One region of the Arsenophonus endosymbiont of Crataerina pallida genome, then DNA from elsewhere that is predicted to be linked to it. Evidence: predicted binding sites of a transcription regulator. Region 1 holds the regulator's gene; each other region holds the start of a gene.
The links. The regulator PurR, encoded in region 1, represses purine synthesis genes. The targets are predictions, from matches to a motif close to CANGCAAACGTTTGCNTG.
Positions count from the first base shown of each region.

Region 2: a site for PurR is predicted at 1,398-1,415, ahead of purM (phosphoribosylformylglycinamidine cyclo-ligase). Genes of this name have one in related genera too.
Region 3: a site for PurR is predicted at 1,141-1,158, ahead of purM (phosphoribosylformylglycinamidine cyclo-ligase). Genes of this name have one in related genera too.

Region 1 covers NZ_OZ026540.1:806,093-808,375, reverse strand. The annotation lists gene purR (HTH-type transcriptional repressor PurR) at 436-1,461, shown strand; gene punR (DNA-binding transcriptional activator PunR) at 1,481-2,283, opposite strand, start outside.
Region 2 covers NZ_OZ026540.1:2,295,425-2,297,707, forward strand. The annotation lists gene purN (phosphoribosylglycinamide formyltransferase) at 1-294, opposite strand, end outside; gene purM (phosphoribosylformylglycinamidine cyclo-ligase) at 294-1,334, opposite strand; gene upp (uracil phosphoribosyltransferase) at 1,569-2,195, shown strand.
Region 3 covers NZ_OZ026540.1:2,226,067-2,228,349, forward strand. The annotation lists gene purN (phosphoribosylglycinamide formyltransferase) at 1-37, opposite strand, end outside; gene purM (phosphoribosylformylglycinamidine cyclo-ligase) at 37-1,077, opposite strand; gene upp (uracil phosphoribosyltransferase) at 1,312-1,938, shown strand; gene AACL31_RS11990 (hypothetical protein) at 2,047-2,283, opposite strand, start outside.

The DNA of each region.
Region 1 (2,283 bases):
TAGGCTGCCAGTAGTGCAGCCTGCTGTCCATGATGCTGCTTAAGACAAAATATTGTAGCGATAAAATGCAGACAGTTAAGCCAATATGATGCTCATAAAATAAAAGAAACAAACGATACGATCATTAATAATGCAACTATCGCAGTACATAAACCATATTTAAAATCGGTATCCATAACCTCACCTCACTATTCTCACTGTCTTAGTCATAAATTAATTAATGAAAAATCATTAAATGTCATAATATCATACAACAATAAAAGCTATTTTCTATTATATCATCTAGTAAAGATTGATTAATACTTTTGTTTTTACTGCAAATCAGACAAAATGATCAGTTTACTGATAACTTAATTATCTATTTTTATAGATCAATAACAGTAATTTTTAAACAATAGTAAAGGAATTGGGAATGGTTCAGGAGTCTTTATAATCATGGCAACAATTAAGGATGTGGCAAAGCTTGCGGGTGTCTCAACTACCACCGTATCACATGTAATTAACAATACCCGTTTTGTCGCCGAAGAGACAAAAACGATCGTCAGGACAGCCATTAAAACACTTAATTACTCTCCCAGTGCCGTTGCTCGTAGTTTGAAAGTTAATCATACTAAATCCATTGGCTTATTAGCCACATCTAATGAAGCCCCTTACTTTGCAGAAGTCATTGAATCAGTCGAAAACAACTGTTTTAGCCAAGGATATACATTGATCCTGTGCAATTCGCACAACAACCTAAATAAGCAACAAGCCTATTTACAAATGTTAGCGCAAAAACGGGTTGATGGTTTACTTGTCATGTGCTCAGAATACCCTAACCAACTACTCCAGATGTTAGAGGAATACCGCAATATTCCAATGGTGGTGATGGATTGGGGACAAGCCCATGGTGATTTTACCGATGTCATCATTGATAATGCAGTTTATGGTGGCTATCTTGCCGGGCGTTATCTTATCGAACAAGGTCATCGTGATTTAGGTATTATCTCTGGACCATTAAAACGCAATACCGGCAATGGCCGGCGGCAAGGTTTTCTCAATGCCATGAAGGAAGCTAACATCCAGCCACATAACAAATGGATTGTCGAGGGTGATTTCGAACCCGCTTCCGGCTACGAAGCAATGAAACAAATATTAAGTCACCAACAAAAACCGACTGCCATTTTCTGTGGCGGTGATATTATGGCGATGGGGGCTATCAGCGCTGCGAATGAATTAGGAATTCGAGTGCCACAAGATATATCTATTATTGGCTACGACAATGTGCGTAATGCGCGTTTTTTTACCCCAGCATTAACTACCATTCATCAGCCCAAAGAACGTTTAGGTCAAATGGCCCTTACCATGCTGCTTGATCGCATTATTAATAAACGCCAAGATGCGCAAACGATTGAAATACACCCAGAGCTTATTGAACGTCGTTCAGTTGTCGATGGTCCATTTATTGACTACCGAAGATGATCCCTGGATTTAAACGCTATCAATCAGTTAACCATTCGGCATTGAGTGTTTCGCTATTACCTAAATAATCCAGTAGCCAACTCAATGTCGGGGAACGTTTTTCTTCATTCCATATGATACAGCACGGACTATCAGGTAAGGGTTGCTTAATCTGCAATGTCTTTAATTCATTTTTGCGGCAAAGTTGCTCTACCCGATGTTTAGGCGCAAATCCTAAACATAATCCATTTTTTAAGCATGCTAAACCACTTTCCCAATCTGGCACAATAAGCCTTTTTTGGTTATCTAATGCCCAAGTATCTCGTTTTGGTAAGTAGCGAGAAGTATCTTCTAAACATAAACTGGGATAGAGACGTAATTGTTGATCGCTAATTAGCCCGCTTATGTGTGCTAAAGGATGATTTATACTGACAACACATGACCAGGGCATAAATCCCATATCGCGGAAACTATATCTATCGCCAATCGGTGACGCACGGGTTGCACCAATTGCTATATCCACTCGGCCATCGACTAACGCCTCCCATACACCATTATAAACTTCCTGCTGAATAAAAAGTTCGATATCAGAAAAATGGCGATAAAAATCTAATATTAATTGCAATATCCTATCTGGTTTAACTACCCGATCAATGGCAATACTAAATTGTCCATGCCAGCCATTTGCAATTTGTTGACACTGATGACGAGTTTCACGCATTGTTTTAATAATATTACGCGCATTTTTAACGAAGAATTTACCAGCATCAGTAAGTACAACATCACGATAACGCCGTTCAAATAAAGGAACCGCCAACCACTCTTCCAGTTGTTTTACGGTAT
Region 2 (2,283 bases), 1.5 Mb from region 1:
GACAAAGCGTGGCGTGAGAATGCGCATGTAACCTGCCAACACGATCAGATCTGGCTGATATCGTGCTATTTCGGTCATCAGTGAAGCATCATAAGCATGGTTATCCGCGTAATCCGTTTTTTGCATCACGACAGTTGGGATCGCGGCTTGCTTGGCCCGTTCTAAACCATAAGCAGTTGGATTATCACTGAAAACTGCACTAATTTTTGCGGCAATACTTTGTTTTTGGCAAGCATCAATAATGGCTTGTAAATTACTGCCATTGCCAGAAATTAATACTACAAAATTTTTCATTAGCTGATTGTTACCTGCGGTTCATCCGCGTTGATCTCGACAATTTTACCAATTTGCCAGGCTTTTTCACCCAGTTGATTGAGTAGTTGTAATGTATCAGAGACTTCTTCTGCGGGTAAAACAATTAACATGCCAACACCACAATTGAAGGTGCGGTACATTTCATGGGTCGATACATTACCGGTTTGTTGTAACCAACTAAATATCGCCGGCCATTGCCAGCTAGCGCTATCGATCTGCGCTTGGGTATTGGCGGGTAAAACCCGTGGAATATTTTCCCAAAAGCCACCACCGGTTATATGGGCAATGGCATGAATATTCTGTTTTTCAATCAACGCTAGAATATTTTTAACATAGATGCGTGTTGGGGCTAATAAATGATCAGCCAGTGACTTATTTTCTAGTTGTACTGTGGCTGGATCTATTTGGTTTAACTGTAAAATTTTTCTAATTAATGAATAACCATTGGAATGGGGGCCACTAGCGCCTAACGCAATTAGGGTATCGCCAGCTTTAACTTTGCTACCATCAATAATTTTTGTTTTTTCGACCACGCCAACACAAAAACCTGCTATATCATAATCTTCACCATGATACATACCAGGCATCTCTGCTGTTTCACCGCCGACTAGAGCACAGCCTGATTGTTTACAGCCTGCTGCAATGCCTTTGATCACGCTGGTCGCTGTATCGACGGCTAGTTTACCGGTGGCGTAATAATCGAGAAAAAAGAGTGGCTCGGCACCTTGAACAATCAAATCATTAACGCACATAGCAACTAAATCAATGCCAATTGTATCATGGCGTTTTAAGTCCATTGCTAATCGCAGTTTTGTTCCGACACCATCTGTGCCTGAAACTAAGATTGGCTCACGATATTTTTGTGGTAAGGCACACAGTGCGCCAAAGCCGCCTAATCCTCCCATTACTTCTGGGCGGCGGGTTTCTTTAACAGCACCTTTAATACGTTCGACCAGTGTATTACCTGCATCGATATTGACACCAGCATCTTTATAGCTGAGAGAAATTTTATCTGTCACAGCAAGCTCCCAAGGCGATTGCATTTAGTAAAATAGATGGAAACAGAAATAATTCTACCAGCCTAAGCAAACGTTTGCGAGATACTTATTTTGGTTTTCATAATAAAACTCAAGAGCCAGCAAAAGTGAATTCCCTGCAAGAAAAACCTTAATCTATCAGTGGAACAGGTTTGAAAAAGCGCTATAATCTGATAATTTTTTATTTGTAGATGGTTTGTACTGAAGGAGAGTAGCGTGAAAATCGTTGAGGTAAAACACCCGTTAGTTAAACATAAATTGGGCTTATTGCGGGATAAAGATATTAGCACTAAACGTTTTCGTGAATTGGCCTCAGAAGTGGGCAGTCTGTTAACTTATGAAGCAACAGCAAATTTAGAAACAGAAACAATTGCAATAGAAGGATGGTGTGGGCAGGTAAACATCGAGCAAATTAAGGGAAAAAAAATTACTGTCGTGCCAATTTTACGTGCTGGATTGGGAATGATGGATGGGGTGCTGGAAAATGTTCCCAGTGCCCGTATAAGTGTTGTGGGTGTTTATCGTGATGAAAAGACGCTGGAGCCTATTCCATATTTTCAAAAGCTGGCTTCAAATATTAATGAACGGATGGCATTGGTTGTTGATCCGATGTTGGCCACAGGCGGTTCAATGATTGCCACGATTGATTTACTTAAAAAAGAGGGTTGTCATGCTATTAAAATATTGGTACTAGTTGCCGCGCCGGAAGGTATTAAGGCACTGGAAGCTGCTCATCCTGATGTTGAACTTTATACCGCATCTATTGATGATCATTTGGATGAACATGGTTATATTGTTCCTGGTTTGGGTGATGCGGGCGATAAGATATTTGGTACCAAGTGACATTTATTGTTTATGTTATTTTTTATTAATTATAGTTATTGAGAGCTAATAAGATTGGATAGAGATACCAATCTTATTAAGTTTGAAT
Region 3 (2,283 bases), 1.4 Mb from region 1:
TGCCATTGCCAGAAATTAATACTACAAAATTTTTCATTAGCTGATTGTTACCTGCGGTTCATCCGCGTTGATCTCGACAATTTTACCAATTTGCCAGGCTTTTTCACCCAGTTGATTGAGTAGTTGTAATGTATCAGAGACTTCTTCTGCGGGTAAAACAATTAACATGCCAACACCACAATTGAAGGTGCGGTACATTTCATGGGTCGATACATTACCGGTTTGTTGTAACCAACTAAATATCGCCGGCCATTGCCAGCTAGCGCTATCGATCTGCGCTTGGGTATTGGCGGGTAAAACCCGTGGAATATTTTCCCAAAAGCCACCACCGGTTATATGGGCAATGGCATGAATATTCTGTTTTTCAATCAACGCTAGAATATTTTTAACATAGATGCGTGTTGGGGCTAATAAATGATCAGCCAGTGACTTATTTTCTAGTTGTACTGTGGCTGGATCTATTTGGTTTAACTGTAAAATTTTTCTAATTAATGAATAACCATTGGAATGGGGGCCACTAGCGCCTAACGCAATTAGGGTATCGCCAGCTTTAACTTTGCTACCATCAATAATTTTTGTTTTTTCGACCACGCCAACACAAAAACCTGCTATATCATAATCTTCACCATGATACATACCAGGCATCTCTGCTGTTTCACCGCCGACTAGAGCACAGCCTGATTGTTTACAGCCTGCTGCAATGCCTTTGATCACGCTGGTCGCTGTATCGACGGCTAGTTTACCGGTGGCGTAATAATCGAGAAAAAAGAGTGGCTCGGCACCTTGAACAATCAAATCATTAACGCACATAGCAACTAAATCAATGCCAATTGTATCATGGCGTTTTAAGTCCATTGCTAATCGCAGTTTTGTTCCGACACCATCTGTGCCTGAAACTAAGATTGGCTCACGATATTTTTGTGGTAAGGCACACAGTGCGCCAAAGCCGCCTAATCCTCCCATTACTTCTGGGCGGCGGGTTTCTTTAACAGCACCTTTAATACGTTCGACCAGTGTATTACCTGCATCGATATTGACACCAGCATCTTTATAGCTGAGAGAAATTTTATCTGTCACAGCAAGCTCCCAAGGCGATTGCATTTAGTAAAATAGATGGAAACAGAAATAATTCTACCAGCCTAAGCAAACGTTTGCGAGATACTTATTTTGGTTTTCATAATAAAACTCAAGAGCCAGCAAAAGTGAATTCCCTGCAAGAAAAACCTTAATCTATCAGTGGAACAGGTTTGAAAAAGCGCTATAATCTGATAATTTTTTATTTGTAGATGGTTTGTACTGAAGGAGAGTAGCGTGAAAATCGTTGAGGTAAAACACCCGTTAGTTAAACATAAATTGGGCTTATTGCGGGATAAAGATATTAGCACTAAACGTTTTCGTGAATTGGCCTCAGAAGTGGGCAGTCTGTTAACTTATGAAGCAACAGCAAATTTAGAAACAGAAACAATTGCAATAGAAGGATGGTGTGGGCAGGTAAACATCGAGCAAATTAAGGGAAAAAAAATTACTGTCGTGCCAATTTTACGTGCTGGATTGGGAATGATGGATGGGGTGCTGGAAAATGTTCCCAGTGCCCGTATAAGTGTTGTGGGTGTTTATCGTGATGAAAAGACGCTGGAGCCTATTCCATATTTTCAAAAGCTGGCTTCAAATATTAATGAACGGATGGCATTGGTTGTTGATCCGATGTTGGCCACAGGCGGTTCAATGATTGCCACGATTGATTTACTTAAAAAAGAGGGTTGTCATGCTATTAAAATATTGGTACTAGTTGCCGCGCCGGAAGGTATTAAGGCACTGGAAGCTGCTCATCCTGATGTTGAACTTTATACCGCATCTATTGATGATCATTTGGATGAACATGGTTATATTGTTCCTGGTTTGGGTGATGCGGGCGATAAGATATTTGGTACCAAGTGACATTTATTGTTTATGTTATTTTTTATTAATTATAGTTATTGAGAGCTAATAAGATTGGATAGAGATACCAATCTTATTAAGTTTGAATATTATTTTAAATTTAGGGCGTTAATTTTTCGGTGTTTTTTTCACTCTATTTCTATCTAACCAACGTTTTAGTCCTGCATAGGTTTTATTTAATTCAACTTTGGCATTTTCTACCGTTAGTTTGTTGTGATCAAAAACAAACTCTTGAGCGACATAATTAAAACTATAGCCGGAAGCGGGATTAGAATAGAGACTGTAATAGAACAATTTGGCTTGATTATCTGCTTTTATGATAGGGGTAATAAATTGAATAAAATT